Regions from separate parts of the Paenibacillus sp. FW507-14B1B genome, predicted to be linked through region 1. Evidence: riboswitches for the same ligand, from Rfam matches in the RefSeq annotation. Region 1 holds a riboswitch; each other region holds the start of a gene.
The links. A riboswitch is a leader RNA that binds a small molecule or an ion and turns the genes downstream of it on or off. The one in region 1 is predicted to bind cobalamin.

Region 1 (7,860 bases):
GATAACCATGTTCGAATCGCTGTTAAAGATGCGGAAGCTAATCGAATATTTCTAACCGAAATAGAGCATGTACTCAAGAATGCAGGTTGAGAATAGGAGTTTTATCATGACAACACCTTTTTTGAATAATGACAAAATGGAGTATAGATCTGTGGCTGTTCCCGGGTTAATCTTGACCAAGCATGAACGTCATTTACAACTTCAGGCTCCCACCCTTCTAGATGGTCTTAGTAGTGCCATACACGGTGGAGGTATGGGGAAGATTGATCGGATCGCTAATATATATGTGGATCGATTGTACAACTGCAGTAATCCGGAACAAGATATAAGGAAACTGTTCCATGAATGGGACTATTCCCTGCAATCAACGGCAGGCTTACTGACAGCCGTTCGCTTGGAATATGCAGCTGTTCTTGAAGAAACAGATAAAGATGCTTCCGTATTTTGCTGTACGACAGCTGGAGTATCCAACGGTGCACGTGCTGGATCGGCGCGAACGACATACCCGGTGTATCAGCCTGGAACGATAAACATCATGTTAGTCATTGATGCAAGAATGTCTCAAGCAGCGATGGTGAATGCCATTATTACGGCTGTTGAAGCGAAGACGGCTGCCCTTTCAGATCTCGGCATACGTGATGCAGAGAATGGCCTAATTGCGACAGGGACAACGACAGATTCAATCGTGCTAGGAGTTAGTCAGTCGAATGCCTATCCAGCCGAGCATAGATACTGCGGAACAGCCACAGATCTTGGAGCTGCTATCGGACGCACGGTGTATGGAACCGTAATCGAAAGCTTCAAGGCTCCGGGAGTGAGGCGATCATGATGGAATGGACCTTTGCATTCATTCTCTGTGCGGCATACCTGTTAGATCTCATCATTGGAGATCCAAGATGGATTCCTCATCCCGTGATTGGCATGGGGCATGCAATTAAGCGATTGGAGAAGTGGATTCGTAGTCGCTTCACTAAACCAGGCCATCTGAAAAAAGCAGGTATCCTGTTCCCAGTCATGATCGTGGGAGGTTCGCTGCTTATTACTTGGGCGCTACTTAAGGGATTGTATTTCATTCATCCGTGGCTTGCCATTTTAGCCGAGGTTGTGTTGATTGCAACAACAATTGCTACGAAAGGACTGCGGGATGCAGGAATGGGCGTGTACAACCATCTGAAACAGGGGGATTTACCTGCCGCACGGCAAGCACTCGGTATGATTGTGGGACGGGATACAGCACACTTGGATGAGCCTGAAATCGTTCGGGGAACCGTTGAGACGGTCGCGGAAAATATTGTAGACGCCATCGTATCCCCACTATTTTACGCACTGATCGGAGGAGCTCCGCTTGCTATGGCCTATCGTGCAGTAAACACCCTGGATTCTATGGTTGGATACAAGAATGATAAATATATCCATTTGGGTTGGGCTTCTGCTCGATTAGATGATATCGCTAACTTCATTCCAGCACGTATAACGGCATTACTGCTCGTTGTTAGCAGCTGGATGCACCGCCTTGATTACAGACGGTCGTACCGAACGATTAGGCATGACGCACGTCTTCATCCGAGTCCCAACAGTGGATTTCCAGAATCAGCTGTAGCCGGAGCTTTAGGAATTCGTCTTGGGGGCGAGAATGTATATTATGGTGTCGTATCTTTTCGAGCTTACATGGGCGAGTATACACGTCCAATGAATAAGGATGATATCCTGATAACCAATCGATTGATGTTGACTGCATCAATACTATTTCTATTACTAAGTTTAATGATCTTTTGGCTAGTAGGTGGAGCATTATGGAGTTAGAACTGGTATGTATTCGGCACGGTGTAACACAGTGGAATAAGGAGAAACGCTATTTAGGTCACACCGATATCGGACTGCTTCAAGAATCGCTGACTGCGCTTTTACCATTGAGGGAAGAACTTGAAGGAATGACATTTCGTCAAATATTGTGCAGTGACTTAAAGCGATGCCGGGAAACATTAGAACAGGTGTATACATCTACAACTGAACAGGTAGTCTTCGATAAGCGGTTACGAGAAATGGATTTCGGAGCTTGGGAGGGTCAGACCTACGATCAGTTGAAACATATACCCCTGTATCGGAATTGGCTGGATGATCCTCAGTCTGTGACACCGCCGGGAGGTGAATCCTGGGGGCATTTTCAGAAGAGGATAGCAGAATTTTTAGATAGTCTAGTTCATGATATGGGCATTGATAATGAGAACAATCGGATACTTATCGTCACACATGGAGGCGTGATTAGACAGATTGCAGCGATGACTATACCGGGTTCATCGTTCTGGGATTTTACAGCTGAGCCTGGAAGTCTGCTCATCCTAAAGCTAAAACATGTGGATGAGACATGGATCGGGAGCCGTGGTTAAGCCTTCAATATCCGTTACAAAGGGTTGTAAGCTACTCATATGTAACCTATAATCATGAGTTGAGAGGTAAGGCTTGTATCTAAATGAATATGAACTTATAAGGTCTAGGATTAGAGCCAAGTAAAGTGCTTCTGCTCCTAGTTAAAAGGGAAGTTGGTGAAATTCCGACACGGTCCCGCCACTGTGAAACAGGGATATTCTCGATGTACCACTGTTCTGCGCCTAAGTAGAATGGGAAGGTGAGAATATCGATTACCTGTGAGTCAGGAGACCTGCCTTATAAGAGTACGACAGTCCTTCGAGGAAAGGATTACGTTTGGCTTGTGGAAGTACTGTGGTATGACTCGGTACTATGCCTGTGGAACAGATGGTCATCAATTGACTATAAGTCCTTAAGACGTAATCCCTGATTCTTTCTTAATGATAAGAAGATCAGGTTTTTTTTGTTGCACAGACTTCGTAAAAAAGGTTCATTGAAATCACAAGAGACACGTCTCACAAACCATACTTAAAAAGAAGATAGGGGAGAGAAATAACAATGAAACAGTTATGGAAGAATTGGACTACAGGCGCACTAGCGATCATAATGGTACTAGCGCTCGCGGCTTGTGGCAGTAATGAGGAGCCGAAACCAACAACGGACCCCACATCAACAGAACAAGTAACTCCACCGGCTGAAGAAGGAACGACGCTCAAGACGGAGTATCCTTTAACCGTTAAGGATGCTACAGGAGAGTCCCTTACATTTAAAGAAGCACCGAAGAAGATTATATCGATCTCGCCTGCGGAGACCGAAACATTGTTTGCAATCGGACTTGATGAAGAAGTTATTGGTGTATCGGATTTCGATGATTATCCAGAAGCGGCTACAAAGAAACCGAAAATGGGTGGTCTATATAATCCGAATGAAGAAGCAATTATTGCCGCTTCACCTGATCTCGTAGTAACAGGAATCTCTATGAGTGCAGAAGCAGCTCAGCATTTGCGTGATCTAGGAATTACGATTTACAAGACAGATCCGAAAACCGTAGATGATGTTATTGCAAATATTGAAGCTTTTGGTCTGATCACAGATCATCAAGAACAAGCTAAGACAGTCGTGGACAAGATCAAGCAGGATCGTGAAGAAGTAACGGAAGCTGTAAAATCACTTACACCTGAGCAAAAGAAAAAGGTGTACATCGAGTTCTCCCAAGGCTGGACAGTAGGTAGTGGAGAGTTTATGGATGAGCTGATCACCTTAGCAGGCGGTGTTAACGTCGCTGCGGATACGGTGGGCTGGAACGAAATTAGTGAAGAGAAGATCATTAAAGATAATCCGGATGTCATCTTGTTCTCCAAGAATGTTGTGAATGAGGAAACAAAGGAAACTTTGGACCAAATCATTAAAGCACGTAGTGGTTGGGATCAAATTACAGCTGTGAAGAATGAAGCGATTTATGGTCTTGATGATAACCTGGTAAGTCGTCCAGGGCCACGTGTAACGGAAGGACTTAAGGAAATTGCTAATGCGATTTATCCTGAACTGATGAAGAAGTAAAGGAAGTAAGCTGACACTATCTAATGGATGCTTGCTTACATCTAAGCGTAATTAAAGGAGTAATGATGTATGAGACAAAGTGTCATGGAACGTATCGGAGAAATTCGAGGGTTGGATCAATCCGCCATGGAATTAGCGAAACAGCATATTAATAACCTGACGGTCCCACCCGGCAGCCTAGGCAAACTGGAGGCAATGGCGATACAACTCGCGGGTATTACGGGAAACATAAAGCCTTCATTTGACCGAAGAGAAGTTATTATCATGGCAGGCGATCATGGTGTTTGCGATGAGGGTGTGAGTGCTTTTCCACAGGAAGTTACACCTCAAATGATTCATAACTTTCTCGCGGGTGGTGCAGCGGTTAACGTTCTAGCCAGACAAGCGGGTGCAGAAGTAGTATGTGTGGATATTGGGGTGAATAGTGAGCTGTCCCACTCTGATCTTCTGTCGCATAAAATCCGGTACGGTACCGCGAATATGGCACAGGGTCCTGCAATGTCTTACGATGAAGCAATGCAGTCCATTATGGTCGGTGTTAAGGTTGTTGAAGATGCGGTTAAGCGCGGAGTACAGTTGTTTATTACAGGTGAAATGGGAATTGGAAATACGACGGCCAGCTCAGCGGTAATCTGTGCACTCTCTGACATTTCAGTTAGGGATGCTGTAGGCCGAGGAACCGGCATTGATGACTCTCGTTTGCAACACAAGATATCCGTAGTTGAAAGAGCACTTGAGGTGAATAGCCCTGATCCCAATGATCCGGTAGATGTACTGTCTAAAGTAGGCGGTCTTGAAATCGGAGGTTTGGTTGGTGTTATTCTTGGCGCAGCAGTAAATGGCTGCCCTGTAATTATTGATGGATTTATCTCGAGTGCAGCAGCATTGCTTGCCAAAGCCATCTGCCCAGTAGCGGCAGATTACATGATTGTATCTCATGCTTCTCATGAGCAGGGACATCGGCGTCTTCTGGAAGAGTTAAATCTTCGGCCCGTACTTGATTTAGATCTTCGAATCGGGGAAGGTACAGGCGGTGTATTATGTCTTCATCTTGTCGATGCAGCATGCCGGATTGTTCGTGAGATGGCAACCTTTGAAAGTGCGGGAATCTCAGGTGAAACCAAGGAGAAGGATTCATGATCACACTCGTGACAGGCGGTGCAAGAAGCGGAAAGAGCAGTTTTGCTGAGAAGCTATGTATATCGAAGTCCCCGTCTGCTGTGTATGTGGCTACCGCCCAAGCTTTTGATGATGAGATGAGGGAACGTATTGCTCTGCATCAGCTTGAACGAAGTCTAGCGAACTATGCTTGGCGAAATGTAGAAGAGCCTATTCAGCTTGTCGAACTCCTAAGTAATTGGCATGAGTTATGCCAAGGCGAAGTAGACTCTCCTCCGACTGTGTTGGTCGATTGTCTCACTCTGTGGTTATCTAATATTCTTCTCTCATGGGAAGGTGAGCAAGATGTACAAGCGAAGGTGAAAGCCGAGATTGCTCGTCTTGTAGACCAAGCAGAGCGGTATTCTGGTGAATTAATTCTGGTAACGAATGAAGTGGGCAGCGGCATTGTACCAGAATACCCATTGGGTCGATTGTATCGTGATTTAGCGGGTTACATGAATCAGGCTATATCTCGAAGTAGTGCACAGGTATTCTTGGTAACAGCGGGTATACCTATAGAGTTGAAGAGTAGGGAGTACAGATTATGACGAGATGGGGTCAAGCGGCTGCGGCCGCTTTTCAATTTCTATCACGCTTTCCAGTAAGAGCTAATCTGGATTATACACCAGCACTTTTTCGCCAAAGTGTGAAATTCTATCCTTTGGTTGGCGCTGCTATTGGACTTGTGGTATGGGCTGCTGGTGCAGGACTTTCGTATTTATTGCCTATAATGCCTGCTGCAGTATTGACCCTCATCTTATGGGTATGGTTCACAGGTGGACTTCATCTGGATGGTTGGATGGATACGGCAGACGGGATCCTCAGTTATCGATCTCGTGAGCAGATGCTAGACATCATGAAAGATAGCCGCGTTGGGGCTATGGGTGTGATTGCCTGTGTGCTGCTGTTAATGTTAAAGCTCTCATTAATCTACTCCTTGCTTAATGGCGGCACGCAATATTCGGGGCTATTCATTCTTCCCTTGATTTGGAGCCGATGGTTCATGGTTCGTGCAATGTCAGCGTGGCCATTAGCTCGTGGTAAAGGTGGCCTAGCAGGACAGTTTAAAGATATAGACAAAAGTCAGCAGCGGGCAACACTGCTTATCGCCATGCTGTTGTCAGGGATATTCGCTTTAATAGCTCCATTGATCCAAATGGATAACCATTCGATGATTCTATCGATTTTTGGATATATTCTGCTTCCACTGGGTATGGGGGCTGCTGGAACATGGCTGGCTCGGAAGTTGCATCTTGCATTAGGAGGACTAACGGGTGACACTTACGGGGCTCTTAATGAATTCCTCGAAGTGATAGGTTTGCTCATACTTGTGCTGTTGTATAAACATCTATGATCTGATGGCATTATCGCCTAATTAGATGCTTAAAGTATAATAAGAATAATTCTTGTGAAAAGGCCGCTCAAGGGTTCAAACCTTGGGTGGCTTACTTGTGTTGGGAGACATAAGAAGAATCATTTTAGCGTAGCGTCTCTCTCAAAAGGTAAAGTGGAAAAACGATGACTGCCCTATTCAAAAAATATTCAGTAGCGTATGATTAAGTTGTATGGATACACTTTTTTTGATGTCTAGTCTGTAAATGAAATAGAATAAGGAGAGTAGACACGAATTGGGGGTTGAACTAAAAGCGATGTTCTTAAGGGCGATCGTTGTAGATGATGATAGGCTTACGCTTAGAAAAATGGAGAAGCTGTTGACAGCAGACCAATATGGAGATGAAATTAAGATTATGCTTTCGGGTGCATTTCAAGACCCAAACGAAGCTATCTCATTTATTTCTCGTGAAATGGTAGATTTGGCTTTTTTGGATATGGAAATGCCGAGTATTGATGGATTTGAACTAGCTGAGAGGCTGCAACAGATCCAACCGGATATTCGAATTATTTTTGTAACTTCCTATCAGGAATATGCGATTAAGGCTTTTGAGATGAATGCACTTGATTATCTAATGAAGCCAGTACGTGTCTCACGTCTAGCAACAACGCTAAAGCGCGCCGTAGATACAACAATGATGAAGAGTACCGCGAGCTCTAGTTCTTCGGTCCGTGCTACGCTCTGCTGTTTACAGAACTTGCACTACATCGATTTAGATGGACATGAGCGGTTCTTCTCTTGGAAGACATTAAAGGCACCGGAATTGTTTGCGTATCTGGTATATTATCGTGACAAAACAATTAACAAACAATTGCTCATAGATTTACTGTGGCCAGGATATGATGTAGAAAGAGCAACATCTCAGCTATATACTGCAATCTATCAGATTCGGAAAGTGATTCAGGCTGCAGAACTTGATTTGGAGATAAAATATAAGGATGAGGGCTACCGAATGGTGTGGGGAGCTGTAAATCTGGATGTGGATGATTGGGAGAATGATCTTCGCCAGGCCGGGGAGGTTACTCCAGGCACACTGGATACTCATTTAGCCATAAAAGCGCGCTACACTGGAGATTTCTTGGAAGAGCACCTCTATACCTGGGCAATGTGCGAGCAAGAAAGGATTCGTCTGCTCTGGCTGGATCATGTGAAGCGTATTGCTGATTATTACCTAATACAGCGCCAATACACCGAAGCCATTCTTCTATATCAAGAAGTAAAAGAGAAGATACCTGATATAGAAGAAGGATACTTTGGATTAATGAAAATATATGCTATGTTGAATTATCAAGTTGAGGTTCAGAAGCAGTACCGGCTTCTATTGAACAAATTTAAAGAGGATTTTGACCTACCTCCTAGTAGCGAAATCACGAATTGGT
Region 2 (7,860 bases), on a different contig from region 1:
TCAGCGTGAGAAATCTTATGCAGGAAAATGGCCGAAATTTGAGCCATTGGTGTTATATAAGCAGCTGTTTGGTGCTTCGAAAACAACTGGACTATGGCCTCAGGAGCTTGAATCCGAGATTCCTACAGAAGTGTTGAAGCTGACACGTAAAGACCTGAAGAATAACATTGTCAGGGAAGAGGATCTTACACCCCTGCTGTATTTTCACTGCTTAATGAATGAAATTACAGGTGAGCAGCGGTTTGACCATATCGTTATTGATGAGGCGCAGGATTTCTCTCCATTCCAGGTGGCGCTCCTTGATAAGTTCGTAAGAGGACATTCTTTTACGATTTTAGGAGACTTATCTCAAGGGATTCATGCATACCGAGGGGTTCATGCTTGGGAAGAGATGAGCTCACTGTTTGATGAAGAGCACAGAGCATATTTCGCACTGACACGAAGTTACCGTTCAACAATGGAAATTATCGAGTTTGCAAATGGAATACTTGAAAGAGGAGTTGGCAGTGACCTCCTCGCTGTACCTGTATTTCGTAGTGGAGACGCAGTCCGTCTAATCCCTTATACAGGAGTGGATAGTCGGGTGCAGGATCTTAGGCTGTCATTGCGTCATCTGATTTCGAAGGGTAATTATCGGACGGTTTCAATCTTGACTCGTACGCTTCGTGAAGCGGAGGAGCTGCATCGTATATTGTCTGAGGAGTGGCCAGACCTTCATCTGATTGATGGAAGCAAGCAGACATATCAGGGCGGCCTGTCTGTGCTACCCGTATATCTCTCCAAAGGACTTGAGTTTGATGCTGTAATTGTAGCGGATGCAGACCGTGAGCACTATGCAGAAAAGGCTTGGGATGCCAAGATTATGTATGTTGGATGTACGCGTGCACTTCATGAACTGTGGTTACTGCATGGAGAACAGCTTCCATCTTATATTGTCCCTGAACAGCCAGAAATTGCAGCACAGGGATGGCCAGAAGGCGTTTAAGTTGAAAAAATCAATTGAGTGAGCAGCTAACAAAAGAACTTGATTTAGCTGCTTTACGAGGGGGCCGGTGGTTTAGACAACCACCGGTTCTTTGTATTGAGTTAGACCCAATTGTTGATAAGACTGGCCTAAATTATCTATAAATCGGTAAAGTGTAACGGCAATGAGTATGATTAGTGCAATGAGGACGATGATCCTCAGTGATCGTCTTTTCATTTCTCTATTCCCTCTTTTGTCATATATTTGGGTACATTATAGGCTAGATTGTGTGCAGGTAAGTTTGTCCCTAAACGAGTGATCATCCAGAAAAGTTTGGGATTTATTAGAATTTAGGCTTTGCTTACAGTGGCGATGTGATTACCAGATTGTGATATGATAAGTAACAGAATCAAGATCATAGTTTTCAATGATGATTATAGGCAAGGATGTGTAATGATGGATTTATTCTCTCTCGGTCGTGAAGAGGATCGCGATTCCCGGCTGCTGGCTGATCGGATGCGTCCCTCAAACCTCGATGAATATATTGGACAAGAACATATAGTAGGACCAGGTAAACTGCTTCGGCGCGCAATAGAAGCGGATCAGGTATCATCCATTTTACTTTATGGTCCGCCGGGCTGTGGTAAGACAACGCTAGCTCACATCATTTCGAAGCATACGCAAGGCGAGTTTGTTCGACTTAATGCGGTAGAGGCAACAGTGAAAGAGGTACGTGAGGTCATTGAACAAGCTCAGAGCAACAAGTCCTTGTACGGTACCAAAACCATTCTGTTTCTAGATGAGGTACATCGGTTCAACAGTTCCCGACAAGATGCGTTGCTACCTGCAGTTGAGAAAGGGACTATCATTTTTATCGGTGCCACAACCGAGAATCCGTTTCATTATGTGAACGGGGCTCTCATGAGCCGCTCGACTTTGTTCCAGCTGGAGCCGCTAACAAGAGAACACTCCCTTATTGCTATGAGGCGTGCGCTTCAGGACAAGGCTAGAGGACTTGGGTTTATGCAGCTGCAGGTTGACGAGAATGCACTTGAGCACATTGCTTCGATGGCGAACGGTGATATTCGAAGGGCATTAAATGCACTCGAATTGGCAGCAATGACAACACCTCCAACTAAGGAAGGAACGGTCCATATTACGCTCGAAGTGGCCGAGGAATCCATTCGGCGTCCAACGGTTCGAGCCGATGAGTCAACGCAGTACGACGTATTATCTGCTTTCCATAAAAGTATACGTGGTTCTAGTGATGCAGCACTTTTCTGGTTTTTGTATGCAGTAGAGAAGCTGGGCATGGACCCGATGGTGTTCATTCGACGGTTGATTGCCGCCAGTAGTGAGGATATCGGTCTAGCCAATCCACAGGCGATGGTACAAGCTGTCAGTGCATTAGATGCTTACCGTCATAACGGCTGGCCTGAAGCGAAGTTGAACATTGCGCAGGCGATTCTTTTTGCAGTAGAGAGCCCGAAATCAAATGCGGTATATACGGCTATTTCGCGCGCCACTTCTGCAATTGAAGATCTTAAATCAGCAGAGGTACCTCTTCACTTGCGGGATACCCATTATCAAGGAGCCGCGAAGCTCGGACATGCAGGATACAAGTACCCTCATGATTTCCCTGGGCATTATGTGAAGCAGGATTATTTGCCTAAAGAGCTGGCACGTCGTGTATTTTACCAAGCGACCGAGCAGGGCAACGAGGCTAAGATTTCGCACAATCAGCGTTTGCGTAAGGATGATTAACAGGGGATTCATGTAATCGTATTGGAAGGGATTTCGTATGAACAAAAACTTGCTTTTCGTAGGTGCGGGAGGATTTGCCGGGACATTATGTCGTTATGGTCTGGGTGAAATAGTTCCACTGCCAGCCAGCGGATTCCCGGCTGCTATCCTACTTATTAATCTGATGGGGTGTTTGTTTCTGGGTTGGTTCTTAACCTATGGCTTACGTTCCACCCGGATTTCTGCTGAGATTCGGTTGCTAATAGGCACGGGCTTTACAGGAGCTTTCACAACATTTTCTACATTTACGGTGGATACTGTAAGGTTGTCTAGTCAGGGCCATATGCTCGTAGCTGCGCTCTATGTGATGCTTAGTGTCATCGGCGGACTACTCATGTCTCTGATCGGTGTTTGGTTGGGACGAACGATGGGATCAGCACGAGAAGGTGAGACGACATGATCTTATGGATTGGGTTAGGCGGTGTCCTTGGGGCAATTGCTCGTTATAGCGTTGGCATCTGGATTGGAAAAAGAGCAGGAGGTTCTTTTCCATGGGCCACCATGCTTGTAAACGTGGTAGGTTCTTTCATTCTTGGGATACTCGCCGGCTCTGCTGAGCGGATTCCTGAAGTGATGTATAGCATTTTAGGAATAGGGTTCTGCGGTGCCTTTACTACCTTTTCAACATTTGGTTATGAGGCAATCTCCTTGGCAGGAAACAAACGTTACACAGAAACCTTATTATATGTTTTTATATCGTTAATCCTTGGACTTGCAGGAGCATGGGCGGGACTAGCGATAACAACATAAAGCATGAGAGTACTCTACTAAATTATTTGTTTTATATTTCATTTGGGGAGGATGAAGAGTTTGCGTAAACAAAAATTTGTGATTCTGATGCTATCTGCTGGTCTACTTCTGAGTGGATGTGGTGCTGGTAAAACTGAAGGTAAAGGCGAGGCAAATTCCAAAACAGGGACAGAAGCTACTCATGAGCATGCGGGACAGACGACTCTTGCCAACGGGGATATTCAGGAGATGACAGCATCTGCTAAAGATCTGCCAACTTTTTTGAATGGAAAAAGTGACGAACTCCGGACAATTTATGCGCTCGCTGCTCAGGTGAAAGATGTACTCCCATGGATTCCATGTTATTGCGGATGTGGAGAAAGCGCTGGGCATGATAGCAACTTGAATTGCTTTATTGATGAGGTTAAAGAAGATGGCAGCATTGTGTGGGATGATCATGGTACACGTTGCGGCGTTTGTCTTGAGATCGCTGTTGAATCTGCCAAAATGAAGAGTGAAGGAAAAAGCCTAACTGAAATCCGTAATGCTATTGATGAGAAGTACAAGACGGGCTATGCAAAGCCTACGCCAACGCCTATGCCGACAGAAGTTAACTAGGCACTGTGATTATTGTTACAGTTAATCACCTATATATTGTTATATCTTTTGATATGACAACTACATATAGTGATTAATGGTGATCGGATACGTTCCGATCTTAAAAGGGAATCCGGTGAGAATCCGGAGCGGTCCCGCCACTGTAACAGGTACTCGCGAAAGAATAGTACGAGCCTGAACATCTCTTTCCAAATGTACTGAAGCCAGATACCTGCCATTATGACAACACTGTATTGCCTACGGTTGATAGGAGGGTGTTTCAGGTAGGAATAGGTATCTTGGTCTGTCTTGATTTATATACCGGATTCTTGGATGAAGCATGTCTACCGTAAACCTAAGCGGCAGCATGCTTCTTTTTATTTGTGCTTTAGTAGTAGGAGGAGAGAATAACCATGAAAGTTATTAAAAGAGATGGAACACAGGTTGATTTTGATGTTAAACGAATTATGAGAGCGGTAGACAAAGCATTTGAGGCCGTAGAAGGAATAACTAAAGAGGATGCCTCATCTCGGATTGCTAAGATGGTTGAAGACGAGACAAGCAGCGTGAATCAAATATCGGTTGAAGCCATACAGGATCTCGTTATTCAGTATTTAAAGAAGATCGGACACGAGAATACGGCTAAAGCGTATAAGGAATACCGTGAGGCACGCGATCTGGAACGTATGAAGCGTGGAGAGCTGTACAAGATCAGCAATGATGTTATCGGTGTAAAGGACATGGATTTGCTCCGGGAAAATGCGAATCTGAACGGGGAATCTTTCAGCGGGAAAATGAGCCGGATCGGTTCGGAATATGCTAAGTGGATGGCAAGTTCGTTCATGTTACCACCCGATCTAAAAGAAGCGTTAAAAAACGGATATGTGTACGTCCATGACCTGGATCAATATGCTTTAGGAACAACGAACTGTATCTTTATTCCGTTTGATCGATTGCTCGCGAATGGATTTAATACCGGAAATGGTTCAGTGCGTTCACCACAGAGTATTATGACCGCTATGGCTCTTGTTGCAATCATATTCCAATCCCAGCAGAACAGCCAATTTGGCGGAGTATCGGGCAATAAGATCGATTGGGATTTAGCACCGTATGTAGGGAAGTCCTTCCGTAAGCATTTTCGGAAAGGGCTGAACTATCTAGGTGAAGGAGAGTTGAATTCAGGGTCGGATCTCTTGGATGAAGAACTCATAATGGATAATATTTTACTGCAAAAACAATTCCCGCGTACTTATTCATTCGCCTACGAGGAGACGGTGAACGAAACGAAGCAAGCGGCGGAATCTCTCATTCATAATCTGAATACGATGAGCAGCCGGGCCGGTGGCCAGATTCCTTTCACTTCATTAAATTATGGAATGTGCACTTCTACGGAAGGACGGCTGGTGTCGCATGCGCTGCTTGAAGCGACGATGAAGGGACTTGGTCGAGGGGAAACTCCGATTTTTCCACAACATATTTTCCAGTGCAAGCAAGGAATTAACCAGTCAGAAGGGGACCCCAATTACGATCTGTTCTTAAAAGCAATAGAATGCTCCAGTCGTCGTTTATACCCGAACTTTGTCAATGTGGATGCGACTTTCAATCTGCCCTATTACCGTCCGGAGGACCCGGATACCATCATTGCAACGATGGGTTGCCGGACACGTACCATCTCTGATCGGTTTGGTAGGAATCGTCTTAGTGGAAAAGGGAATCTATCCTTCAATACGATTAACTTGGTACGTCTAGGAATTGATCATGGCATAGCTTTGGGTAAACGTGAGGAAGCGGATTTGGATGGATTTTTTCAAAGCCTGGAGCACTATATGAGAATCGCTGTTGAAGGATTAATTCATCGCTATAAGATTCAAGCCAAGCAGCCGGCAAAGGCCTCTGATTTTATGATGCGTGAAGGTGTGTGGGAAGGTGGAGAGAAATTAGCTCCTGAAGACAAGGTAGCTGATCTCTTGAAGCACGGTTCGCTCGCACTTGGCTTTATTGGACTTGCGGAAAGTTTGAAAGCTTTGACAGGATATCATCACGGCGAGGATGAGAAGGTAAGAGAGCTCGGGCTTGATGTGATCAAGTGTATGCGTGTCTATTGTGATGAAATGAGTGAGAAATACAATCTGAACATCACGCTGTTCGCCACACCAGCAGAGGGCTTATCCGGAAAATTTACAAAGATGGACCGAAGCACTTATGGCCAGATTCCTGGTGTAACCGACCGGGAGTATTATACAAATTCATTCCATATCCCGGTATATTATCCTGTAGCGGCTTTTCAGAAGATCGAGTGGGAAGCACCATTTCACAAGCTATGTAATGCAGGTGCTATATCCTATGTGGAACTGGATGGAAATGCCCGGCAAAATACAGCGGCTTTCAAAAGCATTGTACAGTTCGCACTTAAGCAAGACATCGGTTACTTCTCGGTCAATCACCCACTGGACCGTTGTCCTGTCTGTGATTATGAGGGGATTATCGGATCCACATGTCCGGAATGTGGTGTGGGTGAGGACAAGGTGCTGTTCCACCGTCTACGCAGGGTAACGGGATACTTAACGGGTAACTATACGGAACGTTTCAATTCAGCTAAACAGGCTGAAGTTGAAGATCGGGTTAAGCACCAATGAACATCTGTGGCTATATTCCGGAAAGTATAAATGAGGGCAAAGGTGTACGTGCTGTTCTGTTCATCAGCGGCTGCCGCCATGCTTGTCCTGGGTGCTTCAATCAGGAATCCTGGGATTTTGAAGCGGGTGAGCCTTTTACTGAAGAGTTGAAGTCACGGATTTTGAAGGAGATTGCCACTAATCCCCTACTTGACGGAATTACACTCTGTGGAGGTGATCCGTTCTTCTCGGCGGAAGAATGTGCTGACTTTTTGTCAGACTTCAAGAGAAAATGTCCAGATAAAGACGTATGGGCTTACACTGGCTTTACATTCGAAGCTGTAATGAAGCAACCGATGCTTAAAAACTTAGCTTTAATGTGTGATGTCATCGTTGACGGCAAGTTTTATGAACGAGAGAAAGATACTTCCCTACCTTTCCGAGGAAGTCGGAATCAGCGATTAGTCGATGTCTCGCGAAGTGTAGATAAAGGGCAAGTAGTCGAAATGAATTTATAATAGATCGATAACCCAAAAAGGCATGTCCCTCAGGTTCACATGAATCTGCCAGGGACATGCCTTTTTGGTTCTTGGGTAAACCGTAATTTTTACTTAGTACGGTACTTTCTCAGCGTATTCTATGGTCCCGCCGCCTAGACACTCTTCGCCTTGGTAGAACACAACGGCTTGTCCAGGTGTAATGGCTTTTTGAGGCTTGTCAAACGCTATGTGAACAGTACCGTCTTCTCTTGGCGTTACCGTCACTTGTTGATCCGGCTGACGATAGCGGAATTTTGCGGAGCAGGTAAAGGAATCTTTGGGCATAGCTTCCTCACCTGCAATCCAATTGATGCCGGAGGCGATCAAGCCAGTGGAATACAAGCTAGGATGATCTCCTTGGACTACATAGAGCACATTCTTTTCCAAATCTTTGTCAGCGACAAACCAAGGCTCACCAGATCCTGATCCACCGATGCCGAGTCCTTGGCGTTGTCCCAGGGTATAATACATTAAACCATCGTGACGACCTTTAACTTCGCCTGTAACAATATCAATCATCTCTCCTCCTTGAGCGGGGAGATAATGGCCGAGGAATTCTTTAAAGTTTCGTTCACCGATGAAGCATACACCAGTGCTGTCTTTTTTCTTGGCT
Region 3 (7,860 bases), on a different contig from region 1:
TTGTAGAAACCTTACAATCGGTTATGGGAAAACGTGTTGTTATTGAAACGACACGCGGAAGCGTGGAAGGATGCGTTGCTGGCGTAAAACCAGATCATGTCATTATCGAAACTAGAGGTAGAAAATTCTTCGTTCGTATCGCTGAGATTGTATGGATTATGCCTGAATAATAAATATAAAAGAGCTGCAGATCCGCAGCTCTTTTTGATCATTTTATCCTTTTTTTTAGACTATTAAATGAAGTATAAATGCAGATAACAACATAAATAGTATGAGAAAAACGAGTTTATACCCTGCGCTAAGATACCGATTACTCCCTGTTTTTCTCCAGTATAAGAACGGGTAGGTACTAGATATCACAATAATAGATACTGCTGTAATGGTTGCTAATTCGATAGAAATGATATTCAGCTCCCTGCCACTTTTTAGACTTAATATGTGTATATTACGTACCACCCACCAGTATTACAGTAATTCATGGCGATGGTATTTTTAATAGGCTTAATATATAAACACACAAAATACCTTTAGGTTATATCCTCCAGTATTAGGTTTTTAAAAGCAGCAAGGAGTGAATGCACCTTAATTATGTCAATTCAACAATAGCAAAATAGCGCAACCCCCATATCAGAGAGCTGCGCTAATTATCCCTTTATAGCTAGGTTACCGAAAAGAGTTGAGCTAAAACATATACTCTCCTTGTTAACCACCCAGCTTGTCTTGAACAGATTGAAGCTTTTGTTTGCTTGATGAAGCTTGATCCCGGCGATCGTCGATTTTGACAGCTGTGGATACACGTTTGGCACCGGATAAGAATGGCGCTTCATGAAGCGCGGCAATAGCCTGCCATACATCGCTCAATTCACCTTCGATAATTGTACTCATTGACGTCAATTCATATGAGATTCTCTCCTGCTTCTGCAGCACCCTCTGCATCTCTGCAACATACATACTTAGGCTTGTTGTAGCCGTTCCAATCGGAATGACAGTTACTTCAGCAATGGCCATGGACGATAACCTCCTAATATAGGCTTTTACATAACATTATTGTACCAGTCTAGGACATCATTTCAAATTCTCATATGAACCGATTCTCGTTCAAATAATGCTCTCAAACGCAATGACTCATAAAGCGTGTATCTCCTTAGAAAAGGTCGTAATTCGTCAAAATGTGCGAAATCTCACCCTCTTTTGGCGGATTGCAGATTGGCGATTTCCCTCCTCATTTGCTATAATTCACCTTGCGTCTATTTTTAAGAAAAGAGTTTACAAGCACAATATATTGGGTTAAATTTAATAAACATCAACCAAATATAGTGTATGCAGGTGTTTGACACTTCATAGAGTTGTCACACTTAATAGGGAAGCATGGTGCAAATCCATCACGGTCCCGCCACTGTAAAGGGTTTTAGATCGCATTTTTTGCGTTTCTGAGATGACTTCGGCTTTAAGCCACTGAAGGCTGCGTTAGACCTTTGGGAAGGCGCCGAACTCTATACCCCAAGTCAGGAGACCTGCCTGTATACAGTAAAGCACCTATCCTACGGGAAATTAGGAAAGTGTTCTCTTACTGCGTCTGTACATATCAGCGAGCCCTAAAACGGCGGCTCAAGCTACTATGCACACTTCACCCACAGCGCATACGAACATTTTCAGCCTTCCTAAGGTTTGGAAAATGTTTTTTTAATGTTCTTTTTCCCATTTCCCCCTAAGAAAGCGAGGATTTACCCATGCCCCAAATCGTAGTTAAACCGAACAACCGTCAATTAGCTTTTGATCCAAATCGCCTCTCTGTATATGCCGATCGGATTTTGAATGAACTAGACATGCTGAATAAGGAGCAACTGCTTCGCGGTGTGAATTCTAAACTCCGTGGCGAACAAGTAACTGGTGAGGAGATCAGCAATGCGTTCACCATGTCGGCACTCGAGCTTGTTACTAAAGAAGAACCGAACTGGAAGTTCGCAGCGGCTCGTTCGCTTTTGACATCCTTATATAAAAAAGCGGCTAACCATCGTCGTTACAAAGCTTATCCGGACGAGCCATACGGTAACCTATATCCTCTCATTACTGAGCTGGTGCAAAAAGGTATCTACCGTGAAGAGCTTCTGGAATGCTATACCAAAGCACAAATTGAAGAACTCGCAGAAACAATTGATTATACCCGTGACTTACTGTTTGACTATATCGGACTGTTGACACTCGCTGAGCGTTATCTTGCTACTGATTTTGATGGTCGTGTGATGGAGCTTCCGCAAGAGCGTTATATGATTATTGCCATGTACCTCATGCACAAAGAGCCTGCAGAGAAACGTATGGATCTTGTTAAAGAAGCATACTGGGCAATGAGTAATATCTATATGACCGCAGCAACGCCAACCATGTCCAACGCCGGCAAGAAGGTAGCAGGTCAGCTGTCCAGCTGCTTCATCGATACCGTGGATGACTCACTTGAAGGCATCTTCGATTCCAACACGGACGTAGCTCGTCTCAGCAAAATGGGTGGCGGCATCGGCGTTTACCTTGGAAAGGTTCGTGCCCGTGGTTCAGACATTCGTGGACACAAGAACACAAGCTCCGGCGTTATCCCTTGGATTCGTCAGCTGAACAACACCGCTGTTAGCGTAGACCAGCTTGGTACACGTAAAGGTGCAATTGCCGTTTATCTGGATGTATTCCATAAAGACATCCTTGCCTTCCTAGATCTGAAGCTGAACAATGGTGACGAGCGTATGAGAGCACATGACGTGTTCCACGGCGTATGTCTACCTGATATGTTCATGGAAGCTGTTGAAGCTCGTGATGAGTGGAGTCTCTTCTGCCCGCACGAAGTGAAGAAAGTAATGGGTTGGAAAGACGAGAACGGTCGTCCGCTCGGTCTAGAAGACTTCTATGACGAGAAACTTGGCGAAGGCAAATTCCGTGAAAAATATGCAGAGGCTGTAGCGAATCCACAGCTTTCCCGTATTACGGTTCAAGCCATCGACATTATGAAACGTATTATGAAATCCCAGCTAGAAACCGGTACACCGTACATGTTCTATCGTGACACGGTTAACCGCGCTAACCCGAACTCCGCACACGGTATGGTTTACTCATCTAACCTGTGTACTGAAATTATGCAGAACCAATCGGCTACCGTTGTGGAACAAGAAGAGCTTGTAACCAAGGATGGACAGACTCGCATCGTCATCTCCAAAGTTCCTGGTGATTTTGTTGTCTGCAACCTGAACTCCATTCACTTGGCTCGTGCAGTTCCAGCGGGTGTGCTCGAACGTCTCGTACCCATTCAGGTGCGTATGCTCGACAATGTTATCGACATCAATAATATCGAAGTACTGCAAGCACAATACACGAACAGCCAATACCGCGCAGTCGGTCTCGGAACCTTCGGTCTGCATCACTTGCTGGCTCTTGAAGGTATTCGCTGGGAATCTGATGAGGCGGTTGCCTATAACGATAGTCTGTATGAAAAAATCAACTACCTGCTCGTTAAATCCAGTATGGAACTGGCCAAAGAAAAAGGTCATTATCCGAAATTCAAAGGTTCTGACTGGGAGAACGGTGAATACTTCACGTTCCGTGGTTACACCGATGGTGAGCATGAAGGCAAATATGTAACAACAGAACAGTGGCGTGAACTGCAGCAAGAAGTGCAGCAGAATGGTGTTCGTAACGCATGGCTCTTCGCGATCGCACCAAACGGATCGACTTCCATCATCGCTGGCTCTACGGCAAGTATTGATCCACTGTACGAACTTCTTTCTTATGAAGAGAAAACAACTTACAAGATTGCTAACCCAGCTCCGGACCTATCCGAAAAGACGATCTGGTATTACAAAACAGCCTTCTTGATCGATCAGAACTGGTCCATCAAAATGGCAGCCGCTCGTCAGCGTCACGTTGACCAAGCGCAAAGCTTCAACCTGTACGTTCGTCCGGACATCAAGGCTTCTGAGTTCCTGGAACTTCACCTTCATGCTTGGAAAGCCGGCTTGAAATCGACTTACTATGTACGTAGCCGTGCGCTTACGATTGAAGAATGTGAGTCATGTGCTAGCTGATTTTTCGATCCCTCCCAAACCCTCCCTTCCAAGGGAGGGCCCCAAGGGCTCTGCCCTCTGGACACCCGGAAATAGAGCTTCGATTAAGGAGTGATTTGGGTTGAGGTACGGCTTGCTGGTGTAAGGAGCGCTTACTCCCCTTCGGGAACGCTCTACTTTAGAGCGAAGATAATGAGTTACACGGGCGTTCTTTAGTGTTACTAACTGCTAGGAACGCTCTCCCTTTGGGATTTGCTCCACGTTTGTGCGTAACTTGTGAGTTACATGGGCGTTCTTTAGAGTTATTAACTGCTAGGAACGCTCTCCCTTCGGGATTTGCTCCACATTTGTGTGTAACTTGTGAGTTACATGGGCGTTCTTTAGAGTTATTAACTGCTAGGAACGCTCTCCCTTCGGGATTTGCTCCACGTTTGTGCGTAACTTGTGAGTTACATGGGCGCTCTTTAGTGTTGCTAACTGCTAGGAACGCTCTCCCTTCGGGATTTGCTCCACGTTTGTGTTTAACTTGTGAGTTAATTTTGCGCTTTTTTACCTCTACTACCTGCTTGGAGCGCTCTCCCTTCGGGAATCGCTGTGAGTTTAGTGCATAACCTGTGAATTAGGCGTTCTTTAGAGTTACTAACTGCTAAGAACGCCCTCCCTTTGGGATTTGCGCTATTTTAGTGCATAACTTGTGAGTTACTCTGTGCTTCTATACCTTTCATACCTGCTCAGAGCGCTCTCCCTACGGGATACGCTGTGGGTTAGTGCATAACCTGTGAGTTGTTTATGTTACTTCGTCCATCCTTCTGCTGTAAGCGGGCGATCCGCAAACCAGCAATTGAATATACTAACTAAATCATTTAAAGACTACATCGGCTAAGGATATCCCATCGGAAGAGTTTACGTCTGCCTTTGTTATCCCTTTGCGACCTCTATGAATACAAATCCCAAGCAAAGGGATAACAACAGCGGCTGTAGAGGGGATTTCCGTCCCAGATATCCGGCCTCCAAGGAGAGATTAAGCATGCAAATGCAAAAAATATTTAATACGGAAGCCCCTAACCAATCCACTCGTATCATCGAAGGTGAATGTTCAGGTATTCTGAACTGGAACGACATCCGTATGCCGCACATGTACAAACTATACAAAGTGCTACTCTTGAACCACTGGATCGCTGATGAGATTCCAATGTCCAAAGATGCATCACAGTTCCCACGCCTTGATCCGGAAGAACAGCGCACATTCAAAATTAACATTTCCTTGCTAGCTGTGCTTGATTCCATGCAGACGATGTTCGTTGGGGATGTAAAACGCTACTTCACCGATTCTTCCCTTGAAGCGATCTCGGCAATCATCGGTCAACAGGAAGTTGTCCACAACCAATCTTACTCCTACGTTCTCTCTTCGATCGTATCGGAGCAAGAACAAAAAGAGATTTTTGAATACTGGAAGCATGATCCGGTTCTTCTAGATCGCAACCGTTTCATCGCAGATATTTATCAGTCTTTCCGTGATAATCCATCACCACAGACTTTCTTCGAATCTATGGTTGCTGACCTGATTCTCGAAGGGATTTTCTTCTACAGCACATTCGCCTTCTTCTACAACCTGGCACGTGACCAGAAGATGATGGCGACAAGCCAGATGATCTCTTACATTCAGCGTGATGAGAATCAACACTGCTACTTCTTCGCTGAAGTGTTCAAGCAGCTACTTGTTGATTTCCCTGAACTGAACTCCAAAGAGAACATGGACTACTTGTACCGCACAATCGACCGTGCTGTTGAGCTCGAAACAAACTGGGCTCACTACACACTCAGCAACGTTCGCGGCATTGACCTGAACGAGCTGTCCGATTACATTAAGTACATTGCGAACCGTCGTCTGAAAATGATGGGCATGGAAAAAGCTTATGAAGGCGTAGATGTAAACTGCATGCCTTGGATTAAGCCTTTCTCCGACGAAGCTTTGAACGCAACCAAGACAGACTTCTTCGAAGCGAAGTCCCGTAACTACGGTAAAGTCGGCGACGACAACGGATTCGACGATCTATAATATAAACACATCAAAAAACCTCCGTATTCTTCCTTTTTGGAAAGGGTACGGAGGTTTTTTGATCTATGAAATTACAATACCGTTCCTTTCGGTGCTTCCTTCCTCCTCCCACCTATCTCCATCTTTAGATGCTTCAGCTGTGCCACAATAATCACACTGATCACAACCAGCAGAAACCATGAGCTTATCTTCCCGATATGTACCAAACTCCATGTTTTCTCCTGTCCCGGATATGTCCAAGCACCCAGAAACGTTGAAATATTCTCTGCAATCCAGATAAAGAATCCGATTAACAAGAAAGACAACGTTAGCGGCATCCGATAGGTGGTACCTTGCACATCAAATTGCACAACCGTTCTGAGAAATACAATAAAGAGCAGTGCAGTCAGCACCCAACGAAAATCCCATATATAGTGATGCGTAAAGAAGTTAGCATAAATAGCAGCACTTATTAATACAGTCAGAATCGGTAATGGCCACCCCGTTATCCGCAGGTTCATCCGGCGCCATGCCTGACAAATATAACTGGCAACGCTCGCATACATGAAGCCGCTATATAGTGGCACTCCCCCAACTTTACTCCAACCTTCCTCCGGATATGACCAAGACCCCATATGCACCTTATACAGCTCCAGCATAAGCCCAATCACATGGAACACGCAGATAACCTTAAGTTCATCCCATGTCTCCAACTTAAAAACTACCATGCCGATCTGAGCGAGCAGGCAGATGATCAGAATCAGGTCATAACGCGCTAGTCCTGGAACTTCTATATATTTGGTCAGCGCAAGTGTAGCGAAGATGATCACTGGAAAAATACACGACAGCGCCTGCTGTATGCCGAACGCCCATAGTTTACGGATGAATGTCATATATACCTCCTACTAACTATCTATTCAGAAGCTCCAAGCGTACCACAATCATAACGGATATTAATGACATCACCGTAACGAGTTTGTAATGAAATAGGGACTAGTATAGGGCCCACTAGAATTTAAAATCAATCTTCAAATCGCAGCGTAAAAATAATAGCCTGCTCAATACGGCTTAACGATTCAGGTGAGAAATCCAAGTTTTGAATTTTTTGATTGCTCGTTGATTGCATTCCCCATAAATGTATAGATTCTTCAGTAGTGAATGTCTTCGGTTCTTGATTTTGAATCACGCCTCGTGCGGTCAAAGCTTGATCCCATGGAGTCGTTAACGTAGAGAGACTTGCGCCCGATTCATTTTGGATGCTAACTTTTATCTTCAAATCATCAGCCTGGCCATCAATAGAAATGGCATCCAAAGACACGATGACTTCTATTTCACCCTCTGTCTTCCCGTCTACCGATTCAAAGAACAAATCCCTTATAGATCCGACTGAACCTACCTTCTTACCCTCCTTCCATAGATCGATGTCCAAGCTTGCATGGGGCCTATCCCCTTCATATCGCAACTTAAAAGCACCAGACATATCACCTAGAAATAACTTGAACTTTGCTCCTTCACCCTTGAATAGATCAACTGGTTTCTGTGTGATTTTTGTAGGTCCATCCTTACTTTTCATGACGGGCCCATCTGATTCTGATTCACATCCCGTTAAAATTAACAATATGATAAACATACAGGCCAAAATACGCATAACACCCCTCCTATTGGAAGACTTTACCGCAAATATAGAGTGTACACCACTCGGGGATTTAGCCGATTTCATACTCATATATAAATATATATCAACTTCATAATCTCAGTAGATACATCAATCATTATTCA
Region 4 (7,860 bases), 540 kb from region 1:
TCCCAATGCATTGTTGAGCATTCGAGATCACCTTTAATTGTGTTAAATAGCGGGGGACGAAACGCAGGACCATCGAGAAGATTAAGGATAGTGCGGGTAGTATTCTCCCAAAAATATATATAAATTTATCAGATGTCATGACAGAGTTATAACAGGAGAACCACATCATTACCGTCACGAACATACAAGCTGCGGCCACACCGAACAGAATAGATTCAAGCGTAATCGGATTGCCGTTTTTCAGATAAAATAAGATCGTAACACCCTCATGATTAAAAGCCGGATTCAATACGGCCATGAACAAGAGGAGCGGGAGCATGTAGAGTAGATTGAATTTTATTGCCTTCCTGCCGTTGAGGAGAATGGAATAGATCGCAGCACTGAGTAGTGCAATGGCTTGAAGAATCGGATGCATAAAAATCATGCTGAATGTCAGAATGACGACAAAGTAGTAAAAATTCACGAAGGGATGAAACGTCGAAAAGGAATCTTTCATTATTTCTGTCCTCCTGCGGCTGTTCCTCCACCAACATCCCGTCCTAAATCACAGGTATACACCCACTCGACAACATCGCCGTCTTTCAGCATATAACGACTGCTACCATAGTTCGGAAACCAGCCATTCACCTTGTACATCCATCCACTGAGTTCTCCACAGTCAAATTCATATATATTATGAATCCCTTCAATATAATTGCTGTTGTAGATTGGGGTCATCGAAAATTCCATGTGGATCTTATTCTTTTTCATTTCTCTTAATAAGACATCAAACACGGACTCCCCTTCATAAAAGGTTACTTTTTGAGCTTTATATATCACCCCGTCGGCAGGCAATACCTCAAGTTTATCCTTATTGAATTTATCCATATTGTCTAATATCGTTCGGCTAGTTACGGACAAGGTGATCATTAATGGCTTAGCCGTGTTGACCTCTGTATCCTGCCACTCTACGGGCTTTGGCTTCCCTTCTGGAACAGGATCAGTCAGAAATTTATCCTTGTTAGGCTTAGTAGTCGGTTCTTTGATATCCGGTTTGGTTGGTTCTGATTTGGGCTTGTCTTTATCCTGGACTTTCGTTGTAGAGTCGTTAGCCTTGTCTGTGGATGTGCTTGATTTAGGTGGTTCCGTGTTCTTCTCTACTGTATCCACAGGCTTCTTCACTGCTGGCTTCTCTTCTGCATTATCTGATGGTTTGACTGATTCTGTAGACTGGTCTGACTTAGACTTCTCCTCAGGCTCCGACTCTTTAGAGTCCGCTGGGTCTTTGGAGTCTCCTTGCTCTTTCTTTACTTCCGATTCGAGCTTAGAATCATGTTTGTCAGTGATGACCGGTGGCTTAGTTTGCTTATCTTCTTCTTCAAGCGGAGTGATTTCAGTAGTCTGAGAGGATGCCACTTCGTCTGCAACAGGCACTTTAGAGCTGCTGTCCTCAAGGCTGATCGGACTTTTCTGTACATCCCCACCCCAAAAGAATGCGATAGCCAAAATACCAAGGATCACAATCGCAGCTATCCATTTTTTCTTGTTCATATGCTTGTTCCCACCTTAAATAACGAAGCAAGGGTATATACGCTACCCTTGCTTAGCTCTGCAATTTACAATTTTAGTATTTATTTAACATCTGTCAGATCATAGAGACGGTTCTGTCCATTTATAAATCGCTCATACGCAACCAGAGCATAAAACGCCTGATCGGTAGCCATAAGATCCACTTCACCTGGCTTAGCCCCACCATTTCCTGTACCCCCAGATTTCACATGATAGAAACCTCCAGTTGGCGCAGCAAAACTCAATAAAGCTTCAACAGGAGAGTGTCCATTCTTAATAAAACGGGCATCCGTGTGTGGGTTAATTCCTATGCTGGTTAAGCCTACAATTACCTGTGCTATGCTCTCAGAATTAGTAGAGCTCCAGCTTGAGAAACCTCCGTCAGCAGTCTGTGTCTTGGACAACCATGCAACACCGCGGTCCACAGCCGCCTTCACTTTTGGATTTGAACTGTAATATGGCGCAAGAGCTTGAAGTACCATCCCTGTAACATCTGGGTCAGAGACATCAGGACGTTCTCCGAGTGCCCAACCACCGCTGCTAAGCTCACGATTCAGAATATAACCGATCAGATTCTCTCTAGTCGTCTGTGTCTTTACTTCTTTAACAACGGGTATTTCATAGTTCTTACTATCTAATGCAATAAGAGCGAAGATTGGCCCATTAATGCCTTGTTTGATAAGCGTTTCATAATCGGCAAGCGGCTTGATTAAGTCATAACCCGCGACATTATCAATCTTCTTCCCCATGGCAGTTAAAGCAAGGATGACTCTGTCATATTCCGTATATTTGACGCTATGAAGCTTACCTGACTTTTCCTTCAGGATCTTCTCTACATTGGCATAGTATCGAGCATAGTAAGCATCTGGTACGGATACACCTGAACGAGCCAGTCCAAACACAGTCCAATCTCCACCAACACTAGCTATGACCGGATCCTTAACTTCTTTCTGCAAATATGAGGCTGTTTCTCGGATCTTTTTCTTTACTTCTTGATGAACAGCGTCGCTAGTATTCGTATCTTCTTCTTTACCATTATCTTTATAATCATATGCCTTCACAGCAACGACCGCTGCCATCTCTCTTGTTACGGCGTCTTTTGGCTTGAATTGATTACCACTACCAAGCATCAACTCTAGAGCAACAATCGTTTCAACATCCGTTCTAGCCCACTTCGATACGGAATTGATATCTTTAATAATTGCGGACGGCTTCGTAGGTTCTAGTCCGAGTGCTCTTACAACCGTTGCTGCCATTTGCTCCCTAGTTATGATATCGCTTGGATTAAAGTTATTATTAAACCCAGCCACTAATCCTTCTTTATAAGCTGCATTCACATAAGGATAGTACCAATCATTCAGAGAGACATCTTTAAAGGTGATGCCTTTGCTTGTGTTTAGATCTAACCCTAGAACAGAAACCAATATCTTGGTGAACTCCGCTCTCGTGATTGCAGATTTCGGCTTAAACTTCCCTTGATTACCTTGAATAAATCCGTGCTCTGTTGCCTCGCCTACCGCACTGTATGCCCATGACGAAATGGTACTGGCATCGCTATAGACATCTTTCAAATCCACAGGCTTAACTACTGCGGACTTCGAAGTCGTATAGGTAACGAAGGTTGTCAGATGATTAGCTCTTATATACAGGTCGTTATTCTTAACAAAGGCAAAAGCTTTCTTCTCGGTGCTATTTACAGCCTGCTTTCCATGCTCCTCCGTGTCATAAATCTCAATTGCTGAGAATTTGTTATTCTCAACAAAGCCTGGAAGCTGTCCTTTGCCACCTTGAACGATGAATGTCAGCGGCTTATCGAACAAAGCTTGGTTTGACTTATTGCCCATAACAAAAGCATGGTGAATCTGATCAAGCTGATCATTTACTTTGATACTGCCTTTAATCAACTCTCGTAATTGTGTATCTTGACTATTGATTGCTGTAAAGAGCTCGAGTTTGCGATCACCTGACTTGAAAAGGGTGCCCTTCTCAATGATTGCTGAAATTTTCCCCTTAACCACCTTAACTGCAGGTATTGCATTCTTCACTTCGTCCAAATTCAGGAATACTCGATGTTTAACGTCCGGAATGTTAATGGTAATCTGATCTTTTTGGTTCAGCGCTTGTGTGATGTTTATGGTATAGTCCGCTGAAATATCCTTCGGAACTTGGATAACCGGGGTCTTATCATTCGAATCAACCACGATACCTGGAGCAACCGATGTCGATCCTCCTGAGGTACCTTCCCACTTACCAGGGTCTTCTCCTAAGTCTGCTCCTAAGTTCGTCGTGTAGCGCCACTGAAGACGATCACCATCACTTAAGGTGTAACTGCTCGCTCCGTAGCTTGGAAACGAACCGTTAACACTGTACATCCAGCCACTACCGCTTCCGTGATCAAATTCTCCATCACCAGCAATGGACTTTACATATACACTTCCATATTGCTCGGGCCAGTCATAGGAATAACTTATATTCCGCTTGTCCAGTTCTCTCTTCAACACACTCCAAGCCGTGTCACCAGACTGAATCTCAACGGTTACAGCTGAAATTACATTTCCTTTGTTAATCGAAAGTTTATCTACAGACAAGGTCACATATTGTGTAGGCTTCGGTGTCGTACCGCCCCCGTTACCTGGCGTTTCAATTACACTTGTTGTGTAAGCGACAAAGTCTGTAAAATGTTTCGTTTTGACGATTAAGTCTTTTCCGCTATCATAGGCATATTCTTTCTTCCCACTGCTCAACCCTTGCTCATCGCCTGAGTACTTCGAAATTGCGTGGGCTGATCCGTCTTGGATATAGGCAACCTCTTTCCCGCTCATTCCCTTGAAGGTTAAGGTAATGAAGGAGCTGAATTCGATCTTACCCTTACCACCCATTGTGAATGCCTGAACAATCTCATCCAGCTTATGTTCCTCTGGAATAATTGGTTTGATCTGATCTTTTAAAGCAGAATCCGTCTTATGGATTGAAGTTAATAACTCCAATGCTGAAGCGTCGCCCGTTGTGACCTGAGTGCCTTTCGGAATTACGACAGATACATTACCCTTTGAAGCCTCTAATTTTGGAAGGCTGCTATTAGAAGGTAGTTGCGTACTAACCTTTGAATTCTTATCCGCTGGGATGGTTACCGTGATTTCTTTACTGCTATCTTCTGGCTTGATAGGAACGATATAATTATTATTATCGTTCGGAATAGCAACTGCTGGCTGATCACCAGATGGCAATGTCACTACTAAATCTTTTGGAAACTCAGGTTGTTCTGGAAGTTCTGGTTGTTCAGATTGAACATCAGTCATGTCATAGAGACGGTTCTGACCGTTCTTGAATCTATCGTAGGCTACTAGAGCGTAGGTCGCTTGATCCGTAGCCATACTCATTACAACGCCATTTTTCGAATATTTAAAGCCACCATCCGGTACTGCAAATGTCAATAAGGCATCTAACGGAGTGTTTCCATCCTTAATGAATCGCAAATCCGTCTGAGGATCGATACCAAGACCTGTTAACGCTACTATAACCTGCGCTACACTAGCACTATTGGCAGTCCCCCAACTCTTATAACCTCCATCACTTGTCTGAACTGAGGATAACCATGCAATAGCCCGATCGACTGCTTCTTTTACCTTTGTATTGGATTCATAATAAGGGGTTAGCCCTTGGATCGCCATCGCAGTATAATCTGGGTCTGAATTCCACCCACCACTAGCAATCTCTTTATCTAAAAGATTCTGTATAAATTTCTCCCTTGTCGCTTGGATTCCATCTCCTGTTAAATTAGGCATTTCAGAGCGATTACTATCCAACGCGATAAGAGCAAAACTAGTCGCATTTATCCCCTGTTTTATAACAAATTCATAATCTGCTAGTGCACTGCTTACATCGTATGAAGCAACATTCGTATTGTCTTTACCTATGGAGTTTAAAGCCAAAATCAATCTTGAGTTCTCAGTACTATAGTCTTTATGCAACTTACCATTATTTTCAAGTAACTTCTTTTCAACACTAGATACCACATTGTTGTAATACTTCTCGTAGTAGTCATCAGGTACTGGATAGTTAGCTCGTGCTAGCGCTAGAATCGACCACTCGTTCACAAAAACCGGATTTTTAACGGTGTTAAGAATATAAGCAAGGCTCTTATTCATTTGTTCTTTAGCTAGTAGTACAGTGTCTATCTTCTTGGTGATCGTAAATCTTTCCTCTGTCTCATTCCCTGCGCCATCGATAGCCGTTACGGTTACACGATTCGTACCATCCTGTAGAGTAACTCCGTACTCCTCGTTCACCGCAGTAATGACGTCATCATTCACTGCGACTTCCGGAATAATGTCTGTGTACACGTTATCTGTTACTGTAACTTTGAAGCTTATTTCACTAGATGATACTGTCTGTTTATCTTGTATCCCATCTATCGTAATCCTCGGAGGTTCTGTATCTTCCTTGGGTTCTGTATCTACTGCTTCAATCGGATCATTGTTAACAGTAGTAAGCTCTTCTATTGGAGCAACGGAAGTGTCAGCTTCATCCGCGTAGGATACCGTCATCCCGTTCGTGAACATTGTCATTACAATGCTTATGATCAGCAGCCATGCGATTAATTTATTTTTTCTCATCTCAATCCATCATCCTTCCAATTCATCTTTCGCTCTACTTCGAATAACACAAAAAGACCTCTCAACTTGAATCGTTAAGAGGTCTAATAGATTACACAGCTATATTCAGCCAGCACTAATAAACACCTTCCTATCCATCGTAGAGTTGTGGTGTGACAAAACAGGCAGGTATTCTGGCTCAAGTATCAACATCCTAGCAGCCTTCCCAGTTTCCCAGTGGCATTGTTGCAAGGACTCCTCTTATACAGCGGCGGGACCGCGTGGGATTCTCACCCACTTCCCTTTTAACCAATCATGAGATGGAATGTTCCATTCCACAATTGACACCTGTTTCGCATGTTCCATATTTGATTGTTATATTTTTCATTCTAATTAATATATCACTTTTTACCAAGGAAAATATTTTTCTTTTGTTGAAATAATATACTTATTCTTCACACTCCACGTAACTCGCCGCGTACCAGCTAGGTATATGCTTCTGAAATCCACCGTACCAACTCATCACTTCGGAAGCTCTTTTGAGCATAAAATCAACTTCTTCTTGTCCAAAAGGAATGGCCCAATGAACCGAAGAAAGCTGGTTACTTGCCAAATACAGAGCCATCAATCTAAAAAAGGTATCAGGTACATCATGATTAAAATAACCATTAATACGCCCCGAAGCGAAATACTCACTCACACTTGCATCAAAAGAAATACGATTAAACTCCTCCCATGGGTCTCCATAATCAAACCGATTAAAATCAATGATTCCAAGCTCTCCAGAGGATGTAACGACCATATTTCCTATGTGATAATCTCCGTGCTGAAAAACTTTAGGCCGATCATCTAATAGATAGCGGTTCTGTTCCACGTAACGCATGATCGTCTGATCTCCCTCTATATGAATGCCGCAATTGTTATAATTCGTTATGTATTTATCGATTTTGCGATTATAGTATTCTGACCATGTCTGTTCATCATGATTGGCGTGGACTTGGTGGATTCGTCTTAAATACTCACCTGCCTTCACACCGATAAGATACTGCTCCTTCGCACTCAGCAGAGGGATAACTTCACCAGCATCCTCTCCTTCCATCCAAGTGAGTAAAGAAAAGACGGATTTACCGTTATTGCATAGCCCAAATTCAATAGGCCGAGACATGGATACATCAATGCCATCCAGCAGCTTCATCGATTCGAACTCGAACTGCTTCTTCTCGTATTGAGAGATATCAGACATTCGAAGCAGCATTTCCGAACCGTCTGTCGCCTGGATGTAGTATTTCTTGTCTGTTGACCAGCCCTTATGGATCTCCTCTACAATCTTCCATGTTTCTGCACTCGGTATTCCCGTAAATACCTCATCCATGATGTGTACCTCCCACTTAGGATAAATCACTAATCACTATCATTAGATATGCATTGTAAAAAAGCAACTCCTAATCTACTCATCAATTAAGTGAGCTGCGGCATAAAAAACCACGTCCGGGATGGACATGGTTAAATATTTTTCAATTGTACACTATCTATTTTCTAATCATAGAACTTCCTCGCATTCTACCCTTTCGTCCCGCCTTGTAACCCAAATCCTTTGGACATAAACTGCTGTGAGAGTATATACAGGATAATCGCAGGTATGGCGTACAGTACCGAAAATGCAGCCAAACTTCCATAGTCGACCATGCCATATTGTCCAAAGAACTGATACAGCTTT

Region 2: linked by a shared signal. The riboswitch ahead of AC3WJJ_RS08075 (anaerobic ribonucleoside triphosphate reductase) and the one ahead of AC3WJJ_RS14840 (ABC transporter substrate-binding protein) in region 1 are both predicted to bind cobalamin.
Region 3: linked by a shared signal. The riboswitch ahead of AC3WJJ_RS16475 (ribonucleoside-diphosphate reductase subunit alpha) and the one ahead of AC3WJJ_RS14840 (ABC transporter substrate-binding protein) in region 1 are both predicted to bind cobalamin.
Region 4: linked by a shared signal. The riboswitch ahead of AC3WJJ_RS11980 (S-layer homology domain-containing protein) and the one ahead of AC3WJJ_RS14840 (ABC transporter substrate-binding protein) in region 1 are both predicted to bind cobalamin.

Annotation. Positions count from the first base shown of each region.
Region 1 is NZ_JBYSWS010000002.1:1,333,398-1,341,257, reverse strand. It holds gene cobD (threonine-phosphate decarboxylase CobD) at 1-90, shown strand, start outside; gene AC3WJJ_RS14855 (adenosylcobinamide amidohydrolase) at 107-829, shown strand; gene cbiB (adenosylcobinamide-phosphate synthase CbiB) at 826-1,803, shown strand; gene AC3WJJ_RS14845 (histidine phosphatase family protein) at 1,794-2,387, shown strand; cobalamin riboswitch at 2,471-2,681, shown strand; gene AC3WJJ_RS14840 (ABC transporter substrate-binding protein) at 2,926-3,927, shown strand; gene cobT (nicotinate-nucleotide--dimethylbenzimidazole phosphoribosyltransferase) at 3,997-5,067, shown strand; gene cobU (bifunctional adenosylcobinamide kinase/adenosylcobinamide-phosphate guanylyltransferase) at 5,064-5,636, shown strand; gene cobS (adenosylcobinamide-GDP ribazoletransferase) at 5,633-6,442, shown strand; gene AC3WJJ_RS14820 (response regulator) at 6,717-7,860, shown strand, end outside.
Region 2 is NZ_JBYSWS010000001.1:1,698,480-1,706,339, reverse strand. It holds gene AC3WJJ_RS08105 (HelD family protein) at 1-985, shown strand, start outside; gene AC3WJJ_RS08100 (hypothetical protein) at 1,058-1,201, opposite strand; gene AC3WJJ_RS08095 (replication-associated recombination protein A) at 1,421-2,728, shown strand; gene crcB (fluoride efflux transporter CrcB) at 2,766-3,167, shown strand; gene crcB (fluoride efflux transporter CrcB) at 3,164-3,517, shown strand; gene AC3WJJ_RS08080 (PCYCGC motif-containing (lipo)protein) at 3,569-4,114, shown strand; cobalamin riboswitch at 4,174-4,347, shown strand; gene AC3WJJ_RS08075 (anaerobic ribonucleoside triphosphate reductase) at 4,507-6,729, shown strand; gene nrdG (anaerobic ribonucleoside-triphosphate reductase activating protein) at 6,726-7,226, shown strand; gene mnmA (tRNA 2-thiouridine(34) synthase MnmA) at 7,320-7,860, opposite strand, start outside.
Region 3 is NZ_JBYSWS010000003.1:168,122-175,981, forward strand. It holds gene AC3WJJ_RS16465 (YuzF family protein) at 1-170, shown strand, start outside; gene AC3WJJ_RS16470 (MTH1187 family thiamine-binding protein) at 703-1,008, opposite strand; cobalamin riboswitch at 1,308-1,536, shown strand; gene AC3WJJ_RS16475 (ribonucleoside-diphosphate reductase subunit alpha) at 1,731-4,064, shown strand; gene AC3WJJ_RS16480 (ribonucleotide-diphosphate reductase subunit beta) at 5,071-6,102, shown strand; gene AC3WJJ_RS16485 (DUF817 domain-containing protein) at 6,174-6,974, opposite strand; gene AC3WJJ_RS16490 (hypothetical protein) at 7,103-7,729, opposite strand.
Region 4 is NZ_JBYSWS010000002.1:790,245-798,104, forward strand. It holds gene AC3WJJ_RS11970 (energy-coupling factor transporter transmembrane component T) at 1-496, opposite strand, end outside; gene AC3WJJ_RS11975 (DUF4430 domain-containing protein) at 496-1,530, opposite strand; gene AC3WJJ_RS11980 (S-layer homology domain-containing protein) at 1,611-6,164, opposite strand; cobalamin riboswitch at 6,311-6,510, opposite strand; gene AC3WJJ_RS11985 (phosphotransferase) at 6,592-7,515, opposite strand; gene AC3WJJ_RS11990 (carbohydrate ABC transporter permease) at 7,704-7,860, opposite strand, start outside.